One region of the Pseudomonas sp. PKS genome, then DNA from elsewhere that is predicted to be linked to it. Evidence: predicted binding sites of a transcription regulator. Region 1 holds the regulator's gene; the other holds the start of a gene.
The links. Region 1 encodes FliA, which starts transcription of late flagellar genes. Its sites were predicted from a motif close to CTAAAGTTTNNNNNNNNNNNGCCGNTAA; they were not measured.
Positions count from the first base shown of each region.

Region 2: the regulator FliA is predicted to act here: its motif matches at 6,643-6,670, upstream of motA (flagellar motor stator protein MotA).

Region 1 is NZ_JBEGDO010000006.1:236,946-248,649, reverse strand. It holds gene flhF (flagellar biosynthesis protein FlhF) at 1-1,261, shown strand, start outside; gene fleN (flagellar synthesis regulator FleN) at 1,350-2,183, shown strand; gene fliA (RNA polymerase sigma factor FliA) at 2,180-2,920, shown strand; gene ABOA88_RS09270 (chemotaxis response regulator CheY) at 3,025-3,399, shown strand; gene ABOA88_RS09265 (protein phosphatase CheZ) at 3,418-4,206, shown strand; gene ABOA88_RS09260 (chemotaxis protein CheA) at 4,219-6,447, shown strand; gene ABOA88_RS09255 (protein-glutamate methylesterase/protein-glutamine glutaminase) at 6,493-7,614, shown strand; gene ABOA88_RS09250 (flagellar motor protein) at 7,614-8,354, shown strand; gene motD (flagellar motor protein MotD) at 8,358-9,215, shown strand; gene ABOA88_RS09240 (ParA family protein) at 9,293-10,081, shown strand; gene ABOA88_RS09235 (CheW domain-containing protein) at 10,081-10,959, shown strand; gene ABOA88_RS09230 (chemotaxis protein CheW) at 11,027-11,506, shown strand; gene ABOA88_RS09225 (DUF2802 domain-containing protein) at 11,508-11,704, shown strand, end outside.
Region 2 is NZ_JBEGDO010000011.1:13,444-25,147, forward strand. It holds gene tsaE (tRNA (adenosine(37)-N6)-threonylcarbamoyltransferase complex ATPase subunit type 1 TsaE) at 1-172, opposite strand, end outside; gene ABOA88_RS13255 (NAD(P)H-hydrate dehydratase) at 160-1,020, opposite strand; gene queG (tRNA epoxyqueuosine(34) reductase QueG) at 1,086-2,150, shown strand; gene ABOA88_RS13265 (trimeric intracellular cation channel family protein) at 2,183-2,794, opposite strand; gene orn (oligoribonuclease) at 2,903-3,445, opposite strand; gene rsgA (small ribosomal subunit biogenesis GTPase RsgA) at 3,581-4,612, shown strand; gene motB (flagellar motor protein MotB) at 4,689-5,723, opposite strand; gene motA (flagellar motor stator protein MotA) at 5,727-6,578, opposite strand; gene ABOA88_RS13290 (HDOD domain-containing protein) at 6,709-8,244, shown strand; gene ABOA88_RS13295 (rhodanese-like domain-containing protein) at 8,291-9,100, shown strand; gene asd (archaetidylserine decarboxylase) at 9,118-9,981, shown strand; gene serB (phosphoserine phosphatase SerB) at 10,053-11,267, opposite strand; gene ABOA88_RS13310 (histidine kinase) at 11,404-11,704, shown strand, end outside.

The DNA.
Region 1 (11,704 bases):
CCGGGATGAGCTTGGCTCCGACGCCGCCATCATCGGCAACCGGCGCATCGCCGGCGGTGTCGAGTTGACGGCCGCGCTGGACTACAAGCTGTCCGCCCTGGCCCCACGCGTGCCGAACATCGAGCTCGAAGACGAGCTGCGCAAGACCCAGACGCGCATCGCCACTGCCCAGGCTGAACTGAGCACACGCAACGAAAGCGACGAGACCGGCAATCGCCAACTGTTCGCCGGCCTTTCGTTGACCGCCTCCGAGCCACTGGTCGAGCCACAGGTCGACGCGCCGGCGCCGGTCGCTGCCCCAGCGCCGGCGCCGGTCGATCCGCGTCTGTTCGATGCCATGCGCTCGGAGCTGTCGGGCCTGCGCGAGTTGCTTGAAGTCCAGCTCGGGTCCCTGGCCTGGAGTCAACTGCAGGGCAACAAACCGCAGCAAGCCAACCTCTGGCGTCGCTTGCAGCGTATCGGCCTGTCGGGCCCGATCGCTCGCGAAGCACTGGAGCTTGCCGGCGAGATCGAAGACCCGCGCCATGCCTGGCGCATGATCCTCGCCCACCTGGCGCGGATGATCCAGGTCCCCGAGATCGAGCCGATCGAAGAGGGCGGTGTGATCGCGATGGTCGGTCCGGCCGGCATGGGCAAGACCACCACCCTGGCAAAGCTGGCGGCGCGCTATGTGCTCAAGTACGGCGCTCAGCATCTGGCGCTGGTGAGCATGGACAGTTTCCGTATTGGCGCCCAGGAGCAGCTCAAGACGTTGGGGCGCATCCTCAACGTGCCAGTCACTTATGTCGACCCGGGCCAGTCCTTGGCCCAGGCGCTCGATCCGCTGTTGCGCAAGCGCGTGGTGCTGATCGACACCGCTGGCCTGCAGGCCAGCGACCCGGCCCTGCGGCTGCAACTGGAGAGCCTCGCCGGACGCGGCATCGCCGCCAAGAACTACCTGGTACTGGCCACCACCAGCCAGAAGCAGGTGCTGACCGCTGCCTACCACAGCTACAAGCGTTGTGGCCTGGCCGGCTGCATCCTGACCAAGCTTGATGAAACGGCCAGCCTCGGCGAAGTGCTGAGCCTTGCCATCAGTCACGAATTGCCCGTGGCCTATCTGACCGATGGACCGCGCATTCCTGATGACCTGCAATTGCCGCGCAAACATCAGTTGGTCAGCCGTGCGGTCAGTGTGCAGATGCAGGACGAGCCCAGCGAAGAGGCGATGGCCGACATGTTCGCTGATCTCTACCACAACCCAGGCAAGCGTGCGGGTTGACGAATGGACAGCGCAAAGTACCTGCATCAGGAGCGTCGTGTTCAGCTCCTCATGTGGCCTGGGCCCCGAGACAAGGTAAAGAACAAACATGGGTAGCATGCATCCCGTACAGGTGATCGCCGTGACCGGCGGTAAAGGTGGCGTGGGCAAGACCAACGTTTCAGTGAACCTGTCCCTGGCGCTGGCTGAACTCGGCCGCCGGGTCATGTTGCTGGACGCCGACCTGGGCCTGGCCAATGTCGACGTCCTGCTGGGGCTGTCGCCCAAGCGCACCCTGGCCGATGTCATCGAAGGGCGCTGCGAGCTGCGCGATGTGCTGCTGCAAGGGCCTGGTGGTGTGCGCATCGTGCCGGCCGCCTCCGGTACCCAGAACATGGTGCACCTGGCGCCAGCCCAGCATGCCGGGCTGATCCAGGCGTTCAGCGAGATCGGCGACAACCTCGATGTGCTGGTGATCGATACCGCTGCGGGAATCGGGGACTCGGTGGTGAGCTTCGTGCGTGCCGCGCAGGAGGTGCTGCTGGTGGTCTGCGACGAGCCGACCTCGATCACCGATGCCTACGCCCTGATCAAGCTGCTCAACCGCGACTACGGCATGAACCGCTTCCGGGTCCTGGCCAACATGGCGCAGAGCCCGCAGGAAGGGCGCAACCTGTTTGCCAAGTTGACCAAGGTCACGGATCGCTTCCTGGACGTCGCCTTACAATACGTCGGTGCCGTGCCTTACGACGAATGTGTGCGCAAGGCGGTGCAGAAGCAGCGGGCGGTCTATGAGGCCTTCCCTCGATCCAAGTGTGCGCTGGCCTTCAAGGCCATCGCGCAGAAGGTCGACAGCTGGCCGCTGCCTGCCAACCCGCGCGGACACCTGGAGTTTTTCGTCGAGCGTCTGGTGCAGCCGACCAGCGCAGGACCGGTACTATGAATGCGAGCGGTTTCAAGATGTACAGCCGGGCGGCGCGTGATGCCCAGTATGAACTGGTCGAACGTTATGCCCCTCTGGTCAAGCGCATTGCCTACCACCTGCTGGCACGCCTGCCGGCCAACGTGCAGGTCGAGGACCTGATCCAGGCCGGTATGATCGGCCTGCTGGAAGTGGCCAACAAATACGATGCCAGCAAGGGCGCGAGCTTCGAAACCTATGCCGGTATCCGCATTCGTGGGGCCATGCTCGATGAGGTGCGCAAGGGGGATTGGGCGCCTCGTTCGGTACACCGCAACACCCGCATGGTCAGCGACGCGATACGCGCCGTGGAGGCCAGAACCGGTCGCGACGCTAAAGATCATGAAGTTGCTGCCGAACTCCAATTGAGTCTCGATGATTATTACGGGATTCTGAACGACACCCTGGGCAGTCGCCTGTTCAGCTTCGACGACCTCCTGCAGGACGGCGAGCACGAAGGGCTGCACGAGGATGGCGCCAGTGGCCTGCTGGAACCTTCGCGGGACCTGGAAGACGAGCGCTTCCAGGCCGCGTTGACCGAGGCCATCGCCAACCTGCCGGAGCGTGAGCGTCTGGTGCTGGCGCTGTACTACGACGAGGAGTTGAACCTCAAGGAAATCGGTGAGGTGCTTGGGGTCAGCGAGTCGCGTGTCAGCCAGTTGCATAGCCAGTGCGCCGCGCGCCTGCGCAGCCGTCTCGGGGAATGGCGGGCACGTTGAGTCAAGGTTCGCCACCGTCGTTGGATGTTGTACCGAATTGATTGAATGCGCGTCCGGGGGCCGGGCGCGTTTAGGACTGCTTGGAGGTCTAATTGAACAAAGATATGAAAATCCTCATCGTTGACGACTTTTCGACGATGCGGCGGATCATCAAGAACCTGTTGCGTGACCTGGGCTTCACCAACACCGAGGAGGCCGATGACGGCACCACGGCGTTGCCGATGCTGGAAAACGGCCACTACGACTTCCTCGTGACCGACTGGAACATGCCTGGCATGTCCGGTATCGACCTGTTGCGTAAGGTCCGTGCCCATGACCGCCTCAAGGGCATGCCGGTGCTGATGGTGACCGCCGAAGCCAAGCGCGACCAGATCATCGAAGCGGCCCAGGCCGGGGTAAACGGCTATGTGGTCAAGCCTTTCACCGCCCAGGTGCTCAAGGAGAAGATCGAAAAGATCTTCGAACGCGTCAACGGCTGAGTCACGTCAGGGGGCGCCATGGAGCAAATGAACACATCGTTGGGGGAGTTCGAATCGACCCTGAAGAAGCATGCCCAGGAACTGGTCCAGAGCCTTGAGCAGGGCCATTTCGGCGAGGCTGTGCAACTGATCCATCAGTTGAACCAGACCCGTGATCGTGGCCTGTACCAGGAAGTCGGCAAGCTCACCCGCGAATTGCACAGTGCAATCGTCAGCTTCCAGATCGACCCGCGCATGCCGCAGGCCGAGGAAGTGTCGCAGATCACCGACGCCACCGAGCGCTTGTCCTACGTGGTCAAGCTCACCGAAGGCGCGGCCAACCGCACCATGGACCTGGTGGAGGCGAGCACGCCGCTGCTCAACGATCTGCAGGCCGAGGCCCAGAACCTGAGCGTCGACTGGCAGCGCTTCATGCGTCGTGAAGTCGCAGCGCCGGAGTTTCGCGACCTGGTCAAGCGCGTCGACAGTTTCCTGACGCAAAGCGCCGAGGGGAGCCGCAAAGTCGCCGGCCATCTCAACGACATTCTCCTGGCCCAGGACTATCAAGACCTCACCGGCCAGGTGATCAAACGGGTGACCGCACTGGTCACCGAAGTCGAAAGCAATCTGCTCAAGCTCGTGCTGATGGCCAGCCAGGTCGACCGTTTTGCCGGTATCGAACATGACCACCAGCAGCTGCGTGCTGAAAAAGATCAAGAAAAACATCCGACTCGGGGTGAAGGTCCGCAGATTCATGCCGATAAGCGTGAAGATGTCGTGTCCGGTCAGGACGACGTCGACGATTTGCTGTCCAGCCTGGGTTTTTAGGGAGCACGTTCAATGAGCTTCGGCGCCGATGAAGAAATCCTCCAGGATTTCCTGGTAGAGGCCGGCGAAATCCTCGAGCAACTGTCCGAGCAATTGGTCGAGCTGGAAAGCCGACCAGAAGATGCGGACCTGCTCAATGCGATCTTCCGCGGTTTTCACACTGTAAAAGGGGGCGCCGGCTTCCTTCAGCTCAATGAGCTGGTGGAGTGCTGCCATATCGCCGAGAACGTGTTCGACATCCTGCGCAAAGGTGAGCGCCGGGTCGACGCGGAATTGATGGATGTGGTGCTCGAGGCACTGGATACGGTCAACAGCATGTTTGGCCAGGTTCGCGAGCGCAGCGACATTACTCCGGCCACGCCGGAGCTGCTGGCCGCACTGTCGCGTCTGGCCGAGCCGGCCGGTGCCGAGGCCCCAGCGCCTATGCCCCAGGCTCCAGCCGTCGCCGAAGCCGAGCCTGCCGTCGAGCCCGATATCACCGACAGCGAGTTCGAACAACTGCTCGACTCGCTCGATGCGGTGAAGGCCCAGGCCGAGGCTACTGAACAGCTGCAGGGTGAGGCCGCGGGCAGCGACAGCGACGAGATCACCGACGCCGAGTTCGAGTCGCTGCTCGATCAGTTGCACGGCAAAGGCCAGTTCTCTGCCCAGACGCCTGCGCCTGTGTCGGCTGACAGCGTCGCGGCGCCGAGCAGCGATGAAATCACCGACGATGAATTCGAAGCGTTGCTCGATCAGTTGCACGGCAAGGGCACTTTCGCCGCCGATGCGCTGCCCGGCGCCACGGCTCAGGCACCTGCGTCGGTCGAGGCAGGGGCCCAAAGTGGGGACATCACCGAGCACGAGTTCGAAGCCTTGCTTGATCAGTTGCACGGCAAAGGCAAGTTCTCCAGTGACGCGGCCGTGGCTACGCCTGAGGCCGTGGCTGCCACCGCCTCTGCCGTGGCCAAGGTCGACAGCAAGCCTGTCGCCAAGCCTGAAGCGGCACCGGTGGCCAAGCCTGCAGTTGCCAAACCGGCCGCGCCGGCCCGCGCAGCAGCCCCTGCCGCCGAAAAACCGACGGCCAGCGAAGCGGAAACCACCGTACGGGTCGACACCGCGCGCCTGGACGAAATCATGAACATGGTCGGCGAACTGGTGCTGGTGCGTAACCGCCTGGTACGCCTGGGGCTGAACAGCGGCGATGAGGCCATGTCCAAGGCCGTGTCCAACCTCGACGTGGTCACCGCCGACCTGCAGACCGCGGTCATGAAGACCCGCATGCAGCCGATCAAGAAGGTCTTCGGTCGCTTCCCGCGCCTGGTTCGCGACCTGGCCCGCCAGCTCAAGAAGGAAATCAACCTGGAGCTGGTCGGTGAGGAAACCGACCTGGACAAGAACCTGGTCGAGGCCCTGGCCGACCCGCTGGTGCACTTGGTGCGCAACGCGGTCGACCATGGCATCGAAATGCCTGAAGAGCGCGAGACCTCCGGCAAGGCGCGCACCGGGCGGGTGGTGTTGTCGGCCGAGCAGGAAGGTGACCACATCCTGCTGTCGATCTCCGACGACGGCAAGGGCATGGACCCCAACATCCTGCGTGCCAAGGCTGTCGAAAAGGGCCTGATGGACAAGGATGCTGCCGATCGCCTGAGCGAATCCGATTGCTACAACCTGATCTTCGCCCCGGGCTTCTCGACCAAGACCGAGATCTCCGACGTGTCCGGTCGCGGTGTGGGCATGGACGTGGTCAAGACCAAGATCTCCCAGCTCAACGGCTCGATCAACATCTTCTCGGCCAAGGGCCAGGGTTCGAAGATCGTCATCAAGGTGCCGTTGACGCTGGCGATCATGCCGACCCTGATGGTGATGCTGGGCAACCAGGCGTTCGCCTTCCCGCTGGTCAACGTCAACGAGATCTTCCACCTGGACCTGTCGCGCACCAACGTGGTCGACGGCCAGGAGGTCGTGATCGTCCGTGACAAGGCGCTGCCGCTGTTCTACCTCAAGCGTTGGCTGGTCCAGGACCAGGTGCACGAGGAGCAGCGCGAAGGCCATGTGGTGATCCTGTCGGTCGGTACCCAGCGTATCGGCTTTGTGGTCGACCAGCTGGTGGGCCAGGAAGAGGTGGTGATCAAGCCGCTGGGCAAGATGCTCCAGGGCACCCCGGGCATGTCCGGCGCGACCATCACCGGCGACGGTCGCATCGCATTGATCCTCGACGTGCCGAGCATGCTCAAGCGTTACGCCGCCCGTCGAATTTGATTTTGGTGGCGCACCTTGGCGGTTGCGCCGCCTAATGGAGTGTTTATGGCAGTCAAGGTCCTGGTGGTGGATGATTCCGGTTTCTTCCGCCGCCGCGTCTCGGAAATTCTCTCGGCCGACCCGACTATCCAGGTCGTGGGTACTGCGACCAATGGCAAGGAAGCGATCGACCAGGCAATCGCCCTCAAGCCGGATGTCATCACCATGGACTACGAAATGCCCATGATGGATGGCATCACGGCGGTGCGGCACATCATGCAGCGCTGCCCGACGCCGGTATTGATGTTCTCCTCGCTGACCCACGAGGGCGCCCGGGTCACCCTCGACGCCCTCGATGCCGGCGCGGTGGACTACCTGCCGAAGAACTTCGAGGACATCTCGCGCAACCCGGACAAAGTCCGGCAGTTGCTGTGCGAGAAGGTCCACACCATTTCGCGCAGCAACCGCCGGTTCGGCGGTTACGCGACGGCAAGCCCGGCGCCTGCGCCTGCCAGTCATGCACCGAGCAACAGCTTCGCAAGCCCTTCGCCGGCCCGCGTCTCGACCCCGGCCGCGTCCGTGCCCCGTCCTGCGCCCAGCAGCCATTCGCCGGCACCCAAGCGCAAGCCCTACAAGCTGGTAGCCATTGGCACGTCCACCGGCGGCCCGGTGGCGCTGCAGCGGGTGCTGACGCAACTGCCGGCCAGTTTCCCGGCGCCGATCGTGCTGATCCAGCACATGCCCGCGGCCTTCACCAAGGCCTTTGCCGAGCGACTGGACAAACTGTGCAAGATCAGTGTCAAGGAAGCCGAGGATGGCGACATGCTGCGCCCAGGTCTGGCCCTGCTCGCCCCTGGCGGCAAGCAGATGATGATCGACGGCCGTGGCGCGGTGAAGATCCTGCCGGGCGATGAGCGCCTGAACTACAAGCCTTGCGTCGACATTACCTTTGGCTCGGCGGCCAAGTCCTACGGCGACAAGGTGCTCTCGGTGGTGCTCACCGGCATGGGCGCAGACGGTCGCGAAGGTGCTCGCCTGCTCAAGCAGGGCGGCAGCACTGTCTGGGCCCAGGATGAAGCCAGCTGCGTGATCTATGGCATGCCGATGGCCATCGTCAAAGCCAACCTGGCCGATGCGGTATACAGCCTGGACGAGATCGGCAAACACTTGGTCGAGGCCTGCGTCTGATGGATGTCCTGAGCCTGATTGGCCTGATCCTCGCGTTCGTCGCCATTGTCGGCGGCAACTTCCTGGAGGGCGGCCATGTCGGTGCATTGCTCAACGGCCCGGCGGCGTTGATCGTGCTGGGCGGTACCCTGGCGGCGGCGCTGCTGCAGTCGCCACTGTCGGCCTTCAAGCGGGCGTTGCAGATCCTGCGCTGGATTGTCTTCCCGCCGCGTATTGATCTGCCGGGCGGTATCGACCGGGTCGTCAACTGGAGCCTGACCGCGCGCAAGGAAGGCCTGCTGGGCCTTGAAGGGGTGGCCGACGCCGAACCCGACCCGTATGCACGCAAGGGCCTGCAACTGCTGGTGGACGGCGCGGAGCCCGAGTCGATCCGCAGCATCCTCGAGGTCGATTTCCTGACCCAGGAGAGCCGCGACATCCAGGCGGCCAAGGTGTTCGAGAGCATGGGCGGCTATGCGCCTACCATCGGCATCATCGGCGCGGTCATGGGCTTGATCCATGTCATGGGCAACCTGGCCGACCCGTCGCAGTTGGGCAATGGCATTGCCGTGGCCTTCGTCGCCACCATTTATGGCGTAGCCAGCGCCAACCTGATCCTGCTGCCGATCGCCAACAAGCTCAAAGCCATCGCGCTGCGCCAGTCGCGTTACCGCGAAATGCTGCTCGAAGGCCTGCTGTCGATCGCCGAAGGGGAGAACCCACGCTCGATCGAGCTGAAGCTGCAAGGCTTCATGGAGTAAGCCATGGCTCGCCGTCGTCACACCGAGGAACACGAAAACCACGAACGCTGGCTGGTGTCGTACGCCGACTTCATCACCTTGCTGTTCGCCTTCTTCGTGGTCATGTATTCGATTTCCTCGATCAACGAGGGCAAGTACAAGGTCATCTCCCAGGCGCTGCTCGGGGTATTCAACGACGCCGAGCGCAGCATGAAGCCGATACCGATCGGCGATGAACGCCCGCTCAGCGTCAAGCCCGCCGAGCCGCTGATCAAGGACAGCGAGCAGACCGACGCGGGCCTTGCCCAGAGCAATGCCGACCCGTTGAAGACCATCAGCGATGACGTGCGCGACGCCTTTGGTGACCTGATCACATCCGACCAGATGACCGTGCGCGGGAACGAACTGTGGATCGAGATCGAGCTCAACTCCTCGCTGCTGTTCGGCAGCGGTGACGCCATGCCCAGCGACACGGCGTTCTCGATCATCGATAAGGTGGCCAACATCCTCAAGCCTTACGCCAACCCGGTGCATGTCGAAGGGTTCACTGACAACTTGCCGATCCGTACCGCTCAATACCCGACCAACTGGGAGCTGTCCTCCGCCCGGGCGGCCAGCATCGTCCGCCTGCTGGCGATGAACGGTGTGAACCCGGCGCGCATGGCTTCGGTGGGGTATGGCGAGTACCAGCCGGTGGCCAGCAACGAGACGGCCGAAGGGCGGGCGCGCAACCGTCGGGTGGTGCTGGTGATTTCCCGCAACCTCGAAGTGCGCCGCAGCCTGACCGGCTCCGGCAGCGCCAATGCCACGCCGGACGCGGCCTTGCGACGGGCTGGCACACAAACTGCACCGACAACGCCTGCACCGGCGGTTGGGGGCTGAGCCCGTCAATTGTCCGTCACTGAATTCATACCGTTCCCGGCAGGGCAGGCGGCCATTGCGGGGGGAAGCAACGCACGATGAGAGTCTGGGCAGTAGCCAATCAAAAAGGTGGCGTCGGCAAGACCACCACTACCATCGCTTTGGCCGGGTTGCTGGCCGAAGGGGGCAAGCGTGTGGTCGTCGTGGACCTCGACCCGCACGGATCGATGACCAGCTACTTCGGGCACAACCCTGATGCCCTGGAGCACAGCTGCTACGACCTGTTCTTGCACAAGGGCACGGTGCCCGAGGGCCTGCCGGGGCAATTGTTGCTGCCCACCAGCGACGAGCGTATCTCGCTGCTGCCTTCGAGCACTGCATTGGCCGTGCTCGAACGTCAGTCGCCGGGGCAGAGTGGCCTGGGCCTGGTGATCGCCAAGAGTCTGGCGCAGCTGTGGCAGGATTTCGACTTCGCCTTGATCGACAGCCCGCCGCTGCTGGGGGTGCTGATGGTCAATGCCCTGGCTGCCAGCCAGCAGTTGGTGATTCCGGTACAGACCGAGTTTCTCGCGGTCAAGGGCCTGGAGCGCATGGTCGGGACATTGGCCATGGTCAACCGCTCGCGGCGCCAGGCGCTGCCCTACCAGATCGTGCCGACTCTGTTCGACCGTCGCACCCAGGCGTCCCTGGGCACGCTCAAGGTTTTGCGTGACAGCTATGGTGAGCAGGTCTGGCAAGGCTACATCCCGGTCGACACGCGTCTGCGCGATGCCAGCCGGGCAGGGGTCACACCTTCGCAGTTCGATGGCAAGAGCCGGGGGCTGATCGCCTACCGGGCATTGCTCAAGCATCTGTTGACCTACAAACCCGCATTGCAGGTGGCCTGATGAACCCAGCACGGCAGACCACCACCAAGCCGCAGATGGCCTTGCAGTCTTACCTTGATGGCCTGTTGCAGGACGCCACCGAGGAGCTCGACGCGCCCGAGGCGCCGGTCGAAGAGGCGATCGTCGATGAATTCGCCGCCGCGGTGCGTGAGGAGCAGGCCAGGGACGCCGAGCGTCAGGCCGCCCCGGCACCGGTTGTTGCGCGACCCTTCGCCGAGCCGAGTGCAGTGACGGTGTTGCCAACGGTCCTGAAACCGATCGAGGTGGCGCCGGAGCCCGCCGTCGCCAAGGTCGAACCCGAAACTCCGGCAGTCGAGGCCCAGGCAATCGAGCCGGTGGCGCCCCTGGTGGATGTGTACCTGCCTGCCGCCAATCCACCGGTGCCACCGGCGACGGTGGACGGTCGCCCGGCCTGGGCGGCAGAGCCCTTCGAGTGCCTGCTGTTCGATGTCGCAGGACTGACCCTGGCGGTGCCGCTGGTTTGCCTGGGCTCGATCTACAGCCTGGCGGGCCAGGAGTTGACGCCGCTGTTCGGCCAGCCGGACTGGTTCCTGGGCATCCTCACTTGCCAGGCGGGCAATCTCAAGGTTCTGGATACCGCGCGCTGGGTCATGCCCGACCGCTATCGCGACGATTTCCGCCAGGGCCTGCAGTACGTGATTTCCGTTCAGGGCTATGAATGGGGGCTGGCCGTGCATCAGGTCAGCCGCTCCCTGCGCCTGGACCCGGCCGAGATCAAATGGCGCAGCCAGCGTGGCCAGCGGCCCTGGCTGGCCGGCACGGTGATCGAACACATGTGCGCCTTGCTCGATGTCGCTGAACTGGCCGAACTGATCGCCAGCGGCGCCGTCAAGCAGATGCATGCCAAACACCAATGACTGAAGGCCACAACTGCCGTGGCCAAAGCGAGCACACCGCCAATGGCGGATTTTGAGGGGTAGGGGAATGAAAAAGTCGTCTGCACAAGGTTCCGAAGATCCGATCCTGCAGTGGGTAACCTTCCGCCTGGACAATGAGTCCTATGGCATCAACGTCATGCAAGTGCAGGAAGTCCTGCGCTATACCGAGATCGCTCCGGTGCCTGGTGCGCCGAGCTACGTGCTGGGCATCATCAACCTGCGTGGCAACGTGGTCACGGTGATCGACACCCGTCAGCGTTTCGGCCTGATGCCGACCGAAGTCACCGACAACACCCGCATCGTCATCATCGAGGCGGACAAGCAAGTGGTGGGCATCCTGGTCGACAGCGTGGCCGAAGTGGTCTACCTGCGTCAGTCCGAGATCGAGACCGCGCCGAATGTCGGTAACGAAGAGTCGGCCAAGTTCATCCAGGGCGTGTGCAACAAGAACGGCGAGCTGCTGATCCTGGTCGAGTTGGACAAGATGATGACCGAGGAAGAGTGGTCCGAGCTGGAGAACATCTGAGTTGATTTTCGAGGCTGCTGTCGTTTTCCTGGCGCTGCTCTGGGCGCTGAGCCTGTGGTTCTTCCTCAACTACAGCAAACGCCAGCGTGAGCTGGCGGCCCAGCAGGCCCAGGGCGATGCGCTGAGAGACCAGCGCATCAAGGACTTGGCCAAGCGTCTGGATGACTACCAGAACGGCACGGTGCGCATGGGCGACGC
Region 2 (11,704 bases), on a different contig from region 1:
CTGCCCCGGTATGGCCCAGGCCGCGGATCAGCCCGCGCGAAAGCGTGGTCTTGCCGGCGCCCAGGTCGCCTTCGAGAAAGATCACGCCATGACCGCCGGTCACTTCGGCCAAGCGCGCACCAAATGCGACGGTGGCCGGTTCGTCGGCCAGAAACAGGGTTATGCCAGACACGCTGAATGCTCCTCCAACAACTCACGAATGACCGGAACCAGATCACTGGCCGCCAAGCCTCTTCCCTTCACACCCAAGCGCTCCCCCGCACAGGCGTGCAACCACACGCCCAGGCAAGCGGCCGACCACGCGTCCATGCCTTGGGCCAGCAAGGCGGCCAGCACACCGGTCAGCACATCGCCCAGGCCCGCGCCCGCCATGGCCGGATGGCCACGCTCGCACAGCGCCAACTGCCCGTCCGGGCCCGCCACCAAGGTACCGGCGCCCTTGAGCACACAGACACTGGCATGCTTGCGAGCAAGCTTGCGGGCCGCTCCCGGGCGATCGGCCTGAACCGCTTCGGTGGAAATACCCAGCATGCGCGCCGCCTCCCCTGGATGCGGAGTTAGGATGCTGCCGCTGTGCAAGGCCAGGGGTCTGTGCGCCAGTTGATTCAACGCATCGGCGTCCCAAACCTGCGGCACAGGCGCGTTGGCCGCCGCCGACAACAGGCTGCGGCCCCAAGCCGCCTGGCCCAGCCCAGGGCCGACCACCAGCACCGAGGCACGCTCGAGCACGCCCATCAACTGGTTGGCCGAACTCACGCTGAGCCACATGGTTTCGGGCAGACGCGCAAGACCCGCAGCGACGTGCTCGGGGCGTGTCGCCACGCTCACGAGGCCAGCACCACAGCGCAGGGCCGCCTCGGCACTGAGCATCACCGCTCCGCCGGTGCCCAGGTCGCCCCCGACCACCAGCACATGACCGAAGTCGCCCTTGTGGGCGTCGGCGCGGCGCGGTGGCAGGTGCGCAGTAGTCAGGCTGCTCAGCAGCTGGGGGGCATTACCGGGGTGTTTGGTCTGAGGCATGGGGTCAAAGGCTCCGATGTCTGGCAGAATTATACGCACCTCTGCCTGTATTGCCTTGTCCATCCATGTCCGCTTGCCTTCCTGATCTCAATACGCTGGCCCAATCGATCAAGGATTGGGGCCGCGAACTCGGTTTCGCCCACGTCGGTATCGCCGACGTGGCGCTTGGCGAGCACGAACACCATCTGCAGCGCTGGCTGGAAGCCGGCTACCAGGGCGAGATGGACTACATGGCCGCCCATGGCAGCAAACGCTCACACCCCGACGAACTGGTACCCGGCACCGTGCGTGTGGTGTCGCTGCGCATGGACTACCTGCCCGGCGATACACGCATGACCCAGATGCTGGCGCACCCTGAGAAAGCGTACATTTCCCGCTATGCCCTGGGTCGCGACTACCACAAGCTGGTGCGCAAACGCGTGCAGCACCTGGCCGAGCGCATCCAGCAGGCCATCGGCCCCTTTGGTTTTCGCGCCTTCGTCGACAGTGCCCCGGTGTTGGAAAAAGCCATCGCCGAACAGGCCGGCCTGGGCTGGATCGGCAAGAATACCTTGCTGCTCAACCGCAAGGCCGGCAGCTACTTCTTCCTTGCTGAGCTGTTCGTCGACCTGCCACTACCGGTGGACCAGGCCCAGGCCAGCGAACATTGCGGGCGCTGCCAGGCCTGCCTGGACATCTGCCCGACCGCCGCCTTTGTCGGGCCGTATGTGCTCGACGCCCGGCGCTGCATTTCCTATCTGACCATCGAGCTCAAGCACGCAATTCCGGTCGAGTTGCGCCCGCTGATTGGCAATCGGGTGTTCGGTTGCGACGATTGCCAGATCGTCTGCCCTTGGAACCGTTTCGCACGCCCGACCCAGGAAAACGACTTCAAGCCCCGTCACGGACTGGACAACGCCGAGCTGGCCGCACTGTTCCTCTGGGATGAAGCGACCTTCCTGAACAACACCGAGGGCTCCCCCCTGCGCCGCGCCGGCTACGAGCGTTGGTTGCGCAACCTGGCGGTGGGGCTGGGGAATGCGCCGACTACCATCCCGGTGCTCGAAGCCTTGCGAGCCCGGCGCGAGCATCCCTCGGCATTGGTACGCGAGCACGTGGAATGGGCGCTGGCACAGCACGAAGATCAGTAGCGACCCAGCCCCTCAGGCCTGCAGAGGGGCAATCATTGCTGGTCGTTGTAGTGGAACTTGGGCATTTCCCAGTGGAAGCGGATCGCCAGCAATCGCACCAGGAACCCACCGAACAAGGTCAGCAGCATGGACTGCTCGGCCGGCACCTTGAAGTACACGCAGCCCAGGTAGAACCAGGCGGCGGCAAAAGAGACGCTGGCATAAAGCTCCCGGCGGAATACCAGGGGGATATCGTTGCAGAAGATGTCCCGCAGGATGCCACCGAACACACCAGTGATCACGCCACTGATCGAAGCCACCAGCATGCCCTGCCCCATCTCCAGGGCTGTCATGCAACCAATCAATGTGAACGCCACCAGCCCCAGCGCATCGAGCACCAGAAACAGTGAGCGCAGATGGCGCATCAACGGCGCTATGAAGATGGTCAGCAAGGCTGCGAAGCTGGTCAGCACAAGGTACTCAGGGTGCTTCACCCACGTCAGTGGGTAGTGCCCAAGCAGCACATCGCGCACCGAACCGCCACCCAGCGCGGTGACGCAGGCGATCAGCACTACGCCAAACCAATCCATGCCGCGGCGCCCCGCGGAAAGCGCGCCGGTCATGGCTTCGGCGGTAATGGCGACAAGGTAGAGCATCAACAACATGGTGCATGTCCAAAAAAAAGCGGCAAACGCCAAACCCACAAGCAAAACGCCACGGCGGGCTGGTCACTCAGCCGCTGTGGCGCTGATGCTTGGCTCGAGGCTCGAAACTTAGACTTTGATGAAGTGTTCGCGGTAGTGACGCAACTCGGCGATCGACTCACGAATGTCGTCCAGCGCCAGGTGGGTCCCACCCTTCTTGAAGCTGTCACGCACCTGTGGGGCCCAGCGAGCGGCCAACTCCTTGAGCGTGGAGACGTCCAGGTTGCGATAGTGGAAGAACCTTTCGAGCTTAGGCATGTGGCGATAAAGGAAGCGGCGATCCTGGCAGATGCTGTTGCCGCAGATCGGCGACTTGCCCGTGGGCACCCATTGCTCGAGGAAGGCCAGGGTCTGCGCCTCGGCCTCAGCCATGTCGATGCGGCTCTCGCGCACACGCTGGGTCAGGCCGGAAGCACCATGGGTACGGGTGTTCCAGTCGTCCATACGCGCCAGCACCTCATCGCTGTGGTGGATAGCGATGACCGGACCTTCGGCCAGGGTATTGAGCTCACTGTCGGTGACAATGGTCGCCATCTCGATGATGACATCGTTGTCCGGATCCAGACCGGTCATTTCCAGATCGATCCAGATCAGGTTCTGTGCGTTTTGCATGAAGGGCTCCTCGAATAGGCCGTCATTTTAGCCCACGACGCGGCTTTCGTGGCGCAAACGCCAACACAAGGGACAGGATGGTCCATGCTAAACTGCCAGCCGTTTTTCTTTCTGCCCCGCCAACACGGAACCTTCATGGCCAAACGCCAGCTCAACCGTCGCCAGAACTGGCGTATCGAAAAAATCCAAGGCGAGCGCGCCGCTCGCGCCGCCAAACGTGAGCAACACGCTCTGCAGGAGCTGGAAGGGGGCGACCTGGGCCCTGAGCAGTTGGGGCTGGTGATCGCTCACTTCGGCGTACAGGTGGAGGTCGAGGCGCAGGATGGCGAAGCCAAGGGCCAGGTGTTTCGCTGTCATTTGCGAGCCAATTTACCGGCACTGGTCACGGGCGATCGGGTGGTATGGCGAGCGGGCAATCAGGGCAACGGTGTCATCGTCGCGCAGATGCCCCGCACCGCCGAGCTGTGCCGGCCGAACAACCACGGCCAGTTGAAGCCGGTGGCGGCGAACGTCGACCTGATCGTGATCGTCTTCGCCCCTGCCCCCGAACCCCAGGCCAACCTGATCGACCGCTACCTGGTCGCCGCCGAACATGCCGGCATCCGCCCTCTGCTGCTGCTGAACAAGGCCGACCTGATCGATGAGCAGAACGGTCCGACCATAGAAGCCCTCCTGGCGGTCTACCGCGACCTGGGCTATCCCCTGTTGGAGGTTTCGGCTCATCAGGGCGAGGGCATGCAGCGTCTGCAACAGACGCTGGACAAGCACATCAGCGTGTTCGTTGGCCAGTCCGGGGTCGGTAAGTCATCGCTGGTCAACAGCCTCCTGCCGGAGGTCAGGACTCGTGTGGGCGATCTGTCCGAATGGTCCGGCCAGGGCACGCACACTACCACCACGGCCCGCCTGTACCACTTCCCCAATGGGGGTGACCTGATCGACTCACCCGGCATCCGCGAGTTCGGCTTGGGCCATGTCAGCCGCGACGATGTCGAGGCCGGCTTCATCGAGTTCCGCGAGCTGCTCGGCCACTGTCGCTTCCGCGACTGCAAGCACGACCGTGAACCCGGCTGCGCCTTGCTCCAGGCTTTGGATGACGGGCGTATCAAGCCACAGCGGATGAACAGCTATCGCTCGATCATCGCCAGCCTGCCGCAAGACACCTACTGAGCCCCCTCGGTGACAAAAAGGCCGCTCCTGCAGTGATTGCAGGAGCGGCCTTTTGTCGACTGGCCCAGCCCAGGTCTCACTCCTGGGTGTTGTCCATTTTCAAGACGCCATCTTCGAAGATGTTCAGCTTCTGACGCAGTTCTCGCGGCTGCATCGGCGCCTGGGCCGTATCGCCCTGGCCCGGAGTGGCTGGTGCGCTAGCGCCAGGTGTGCCATTGACAGGGGGCGTTTGCTCGGTAGGCACCGGGGCATCCGGCGCGCCCTGCTCGCCCTCGATGCTGCGCTGAGCCTTCTTGGTGAGGACGATGATGTCGATACGTCGGTTGACCGGGTTGAACGGGTCCTTGCGATCGAACAGCGACGACGAGGCGTAACCCACCACCCGTGCCACCTGCTCATCCGGGTACCCCCCGGCGACCAGCGCACGTCGCGCGGCATTGGCGCGGTTGGCCGACAGTTCCCAGTTGCCGAATTCGCCAGTACCGGCATAGGGCTTGGCATCGGTATGACCACTGATGCTGATCTTGTTCGGCACCGCCTTGATGGTGTCGGCCATGGCCAACAGGATGTCCTCGAAGTACGGCTGCAGGCGTGCACTGCCCAGGTCGAACATCGGCCGGTTCTCGGCATCCATGATCTGAATGCGCAGGCCGTCCTGGGTGATCTCGAACAGGATCTGGTCCTTGAACTTCTGCAGTTGCGGGTTTTCCTCGACCTTGTTCTGCAGTTCCTGCAACAGCAATTGCAAGCGCTCCTGCTCGACCTGCTCGGCCAAGGTCTCGACTTTGTCTTTGTCCAACTGGATGCTGGTGTCAGGTGTCGGCTCGGATTTTTCTTCCGGATTGATGGTTTTCTCCGGCGCCAATTGTGGCGAACCACCCAAGTCGATGACGTAGGGGGTGCCGCTCTCGGAGAAGCCTATCGGGTCCTTGAAATAGCCAGCGATGGCGAGCTTCTGTTCAGGCGTGGCCGTGGACAGCAGCCAGAGCACCAGAAAAAACGCCATCATCGCGGTGGCGAAGTCGGCAAAGGCGATCTTCCAGGCACCGCCGTGGTGACCGTCGCCAAAGCGCTTGACGCGCTTGACGATGATGGGCTGATTGTTCTCCATGATTTAGCGACCGCGAACCGCTTGTTCCAGCTCGGCGAAGCTTGGACGGTGCGCCGGATAAAGCACCTTGCGCCCGAACTCCACGGCCAGCGACGGCGGCATGCCAGAGGCAGAGGCCACCAGCGATGCCTTGATTGCCTCGTAGACGTTCAGCTCTTCCTTCGCGTCATGACGCAGGGCGTTGGCCAACGGACCAAAGAAGCCGTAGGCCGCGAGAATACCGAAGAACGTACCCACGAGCGCGGCGCCCACGTGCAGACCGATGGACTTCTGGTCGCCATCGCCCAGCGATGCCATGGTCACGACAATCCCGAGAACCGCGGCCACGATACCGAAGCCGGGCATGCCATCGGCGATGCCTGTCACCGCATGGGAAGGGTGCTCGAGCTCTTCTTTCATGTTCAACAGCTCCATGTCGAACAGGCCTTCGAGCTCGTGGGGCGCCATGTTGCCGGTGGACATGATGCGCAGGTAGTCGCAGATGAACGCGGTCATGCGCTCGTCGCCCAGAACGGCCGGGTATTTGGCGAAGATGGGGCTGGCGGCTGGGTCTTCGATATCACCCTCGATGGCCATCATGCCCTCGCGGCGGCTCTTGTTGAGGATCTCATAGACCAGGCCCAGCACCTCCAGGTAGAAGGTGTGAGTGAAACGGGTGCCGAACATCTTCAGCGACTTCTTGATCACATGCATGGTCATGTGACCAGGGTTGGCCTGAAGGAACGCACCGAAGGCCGCACCGCCGATGATCAGCACTTCGAACGGCTGGATCAGCGCCGCGATCTTGCCGTGGGATAGCACGTAGCCGCCGAGCACGCTCGCGAATACGACGATGATGCCGATAATTTTAGCCATAGGTTCAAAGCACTTGCTGTGGTGGTCAGGGTCAGGGGCGGGAGCTTTAAAACTCTTCTTCTACTTATCGACAGAACTGCGCCAGACTATAGGCACAAAATGCGAAAAGCCAGTTCGGACTGATGTCAAAATGCCAATGGACGCTAAGGTACCAAGCCAGATTCCACCCACGCTCGATGCCTGGGTAAAACTGCTCGACGGCATCCGCCTGCCAGTACCCAAGGAGAGTCATGACCGGGTACTGGCCGCCATCAACGATAGCCGGCGCTCTTTGCGCGACATCGCCGAACTCATGCAGGACAGCCCAGCGCTGGTGCTTTCGGTGATGCGCGAGGCGAACCATCCGGCCAACGCCAGCCAGGCCGAACCCGCCGAAAGCCTGGAAGTCGCCCTCAATCGCCTAGGTCTGGCCCGCACCGCGAGCCTGCTGGCACGTCTGCCTGCCGTCCCCGGCGAAGATATTCCGCCGGTACTGCGTCAGTTCCTGCTGATCAGCCAGCACGCTGCCCAGCAGGCCAGTGGCCTGTTCGCCAGCCGCCTGGCCCGGTTGTGGCAAGAGATCCATTGGGGCAGCCTGTTGTTCCTGTCGCCACTGTGGCCCCTGGCTTTGGCCTATCCCAAGTTGCTCGATGCCTGGGAGCTGCGGGTGATCCATAAGGGTGAGGAAGCTGCCGAGGTCGAGCAGGCGCTGTTCGGCGTGCGCATCGTTACCCTGTGCCAGGCCATGGCCGAGCAATGGCGCCTGCCCGGCTGGGTGACCCAAGGCTATCGCCTGCTGCTCGATGAGCGCGAACAATTGGCCCAGATCCTGAGCATCGCGCGCGAGCAGGATGCCTTCACCCAGCAACAGCGCCTGGATGAAGAGCCCGGGCTGCGCCGCTGGTTCAACCAGCCGGCCAACACCGTGCTGCTGGCCAACGGACTGGCCCTGGCGGCGCAGGTGGGCTGGGACAATCCTCACCTGCTGCGCTGGCAGTTGCTGACGGCGTTGTACCTGCAGACCTCGCTTGATGATGTCCAGCAGCAAATTCACCAGCAAGCGGCGGCCAGTGCCCGGCACCACGCCCGGCACGCCCTGTTCCATCCCGCCGAAGCACTACTCTGGCCCTGGCACCAGCGGCGACCGCATCCGGACATGCTCGCACCTGAGCCACCCACCAGTAAGGATCTGGAACACTGGCGCAAAATCTGTGGCGAGTTGCTGGTCCAACCCAGCCCGTTCACCACCATCCTGCACCTGAGCACCCAGGCGCGCGAAGCCCTGCTGGCCTGCGGCATGCAGCGGGTCATGCTGCTGGCGCTCGACAGACCCAATGAATGCCTGCGCGTGCAGCAGACCGCAGGCCTGCCACCGGAAGCGGCCTCGCTGGTACTGCCGCTGGCCCAAAGCAAATTGTTGCAACGGCTAATGGGCCAAGCGGCGCAACTGCGCCTGACGCCGGAGAACCACGCCCAGTTCTCGGCCTTGCTACCCCCACCTTTGCAAGCACTCCTGTCCAGCGAGCATCTGTTGCTGCGCTCACTGGCAGTCAACGGCCAGGTGGCGATGCTGATGATCGCCGACCAAGGCGGCAGGCCCATGGCCGATGTCAGCGTGCAGGCTTTCGGCAAGACAGCCCAATGCACCGAGCGTGCGCTGTCGGCCTTTACCAACCGCAACGCTTGAGCCTTAGGCTACAATCGCCTCCTCTATTCCACCCTGGAGATCGTGGATGACTGACTTTTCCGGCTTGCCCCTGGTGATCGAACCGGCCGACCTGCTCGCGCGCCTGGATTCGCCACAGCTGATCCTCGTCGACCTGACCAGCGTCAATCGCTATGGCAGCGGGCACATCCCTGGCGCCCGGTTCGTCGATCCCAAGCGCACCCAGCTGGGCCAACCACCGGCGCCAGGGTTGCTGCCGGCGCGGGCTGACCTGGAGAAGCTGTTCGGTGAGCTCGACCACCGGGACGATGCGGTCTATGTGGTGTACGACGATGAAGGGGGCGGCTGGGCCGGGCGCTTCATCTGGCTGCTCGATGTCATCGGGCACACGCGCTACCACTACCTCAATGGCGGCATCCAGGCCTGGCCCGCTGACAAGCTCAGCGTTGAAATCCCACCAAGCAGCGGCGGCCCGGTCAGCCTGCAGTTGCATGCAGAGCCCACCGCCACCCGCGAATACCTGCAAAGCCGACTGGGCGCGGCCGACCTGGTCATCTGGGACGCCCGCAGCCCAGGCGAATACAAGGGCGAGAAAGTCCTGGCCGCCAAAGGCGGGCACATTCCGGGCGCGGTCAACTTCGAGTGGACCGCAGGCATGGACCTGAACGACCACCTGCGCATCCGCTCGGACATGGCCGACATCCTGCAACAACTCGGCATCACCAAGGATAAGGAAGTGATCACTCACTGCCAGACCCACCACCGTTCCGGCTTCACCTATCTGGTGGCCAAGGCCCTCGGCTATCCACGGGTCAAGGCCTACGCCGGCTCCTGGGGCGAATGGGGCAACCATCCGGACACGCCTGTAGAAGTTTGAAATTCCAAGGAAACCCAATGAAATCCCGTTTGTTCATCATCAGCCAGTACCTGCTGCCGCATCACCTGCTCTCGCGGCTGGCCGGCTGCGTCGCCGAATGCCGCGCCCGCTGGTTCAAGAACGCCTTCACCGCCTGGTTCGCCAAGCGCTACCAGGTGAACATGTCCGAAGCATTGGTCGAAGACCTGACCGCCTACGAACATTTCAACGCCTTCTTCACCCGCGCCCTGAAGCCGGGCGCCCGCCCGCTGGACGAAACCCCAGGCGCCATCCTGTGCCCGGCCGATGGTGCCGTCAGTCAGCTCGGCCCGATCGAACATGGCCGTATCTTCCAGGCCAAAGGGCACAGTTTCAGTGCCCTGGAACTGCTCGGCGGCGATCCCGCCTTGGCCGCGCCTTTCATGGGGGGTGAGTTCGCCACCATCTACCTGTCGCCCAAGGACTACCACCGCGTGCACATGCCGCTGGCCGGCACCCTGCGTGAAATGGTCTACGTGCCTGGCCGGCTGTTCTCGGTCAACCAGACCACCGCCGAGAACGTACCCGAACTGTTCGCCCGCAACGAGCGTGTAGTCTGCCTGTTCGACACGGAGCGCGGCCCGATGGCTGTGGTACTGGTCGGCGCGATGATCGTGGCCTCGATCGAGACGGTCTGGGCAGGCCTGGTCACGCCACCCAAGCGTGAACTCAAGACCTTCCGCTACGACGAAGGCAGCCGTGCCCCTATCCACTTGGAGAAAGGCGCCGAACTGGGGCGTTTCAAGCTGGGTTCGACCGCAATCGTGCTTTTTGGCCCAGAGCAGGTGAAGTGGGCGCAAAGCCTGGGTGCAGGCTCCGCGGTACGCATGGGCGAGTTGCTGGCTCAGCCTGCCCAAGCCTGAGTCATCGCAACGAAAAAAGGCCCCGCACAAGCGGGGCCTTTTTCATGGTGCTACGTCAGTAGGCGCTAACCTCAGCTACGCGCGTCGCGATCACGCAGCCCCAGCAGGTACAGCACGCCATCGAGCCCCAGGGTGGAGATTGCCTGTTTAGCCGACTGGCGCACCAGCGGCTTGGCACGGAAAGCCACACCCAGCCCGGCCAGCGACAGCATCGGCAGGTCGTTGGCGCCATCACCGACGGCAATGGTCTGTTCCAACTGCAGGCCTTCTTCGCTCGCCAATTGCTGCAGCAGGTCGGCCTTGCGCTGCGCATCGACAATCGGCTCAACGGCGACGCCGGTTACCTTGCCATCAACCACTTCCAGTTCGTTGGCGAAGACGTAGTCGATGCCCAGGCGCGCTTGCACCTGCTTGGCGAAGTAGGAGAAGCCACCAGACAGGATCGCAGTCTTGTAGCCCAGGCGCTTGAGCTCGGCGAACAGGTGCTCGGCACCCTCTGTCAGGCGCAGGGAGGCGCCGATCTGGTCCAGCACGCCAACATCCAGGCCCTTGAGCAAGGCCATGCGCTCCTTGAAGCTGGCACGGAAATCCAATTCACCGCGCATGGCGCGCTCGGTGATCGCTGCCACTTGCTCGCCCACCCCGGCGGCCTTGGCCAGCTCGTCGATCACCTCAGCCTCGATCAGCGTCGAGTCCATGTCGAACACCGCCAGGCGCCGGTTGCGGCGGAACAGGTCATCCTTCTGGAAGGCGATGTCGACGCTCAGCTCCTCGGCCAGGGCGAAGAAGTCCGCGCGCAGAGCCTGGGAATCACTTGGCTCACCGCGCACGGAAATTTCGAGGCTGGCCTTGCTCTTCTCGCACGAGGCATCCAGCGACACCCGCGCAGACAGGCGCTCGATGCGCTCGATGGTCAGGCCGTACTGGCTGATCACCGCACTGACCCGCTGCAACTGCTCGGGGGTCACTTTGCGGCTGAGCAACGTCACGATATGGCGTGCCTCGCCCTGGCTGTCGGCCCAATGCTGGTAGTCGGCCTCGGAAATGGGCGTGTAGCGGGCCTGCAGGTTAAGCGCATGGGCTTTGGCCTGAACGCTCTGCAGCAGGTTGGTGGCCACTTCGTTGTCCGGAATATCGACCAGAATGCCAAAGGACAGGGTGCCATGCATCACCGCCAGGCCGATGTCGAGAATGTTCACACCGCCCTGGACCAGGACGCCGGTGATGGCCGCAGTGAGACCGGGACGGTCTTCACCAGTGATGTTGATCAGGACGATTTCGCGCAAGACCGGGCTCCGACTTCGATGAAAAATGCGCATTCTACCGATTTTCCGTGACCATCGGGCGCTACCGATACTTTGCCGACAAAACACGGCTCGCTATACTGCGCAACACCTTTTTCGCCATAAAGAGCCGCGCTCTGTGAACCGGCCCACGCCAGTCAAACCTGATAACTTCTTCCTGATGATCTTCCGAGCCCTGCGCCAGCGTCGCGTTCCGCTGGCTCTGCGCATCGCCAGCCACAATATTTTCCTGGTGGCCCTGGCGCTGGTGATCTATGCCTGCGTCATGGGTCTGCAGTTCCGGCAGGCCATGCATGAACAGGCCGACGCCCTCGGCCAGAGCCTGACCATCCAGACCGCCAACTCGGCGACCGAGCTGCTGGTGTCGAACGACATCCTCAGCCTCAACGTATTGCTGGGCAATCTGGTGAAGAACCCGC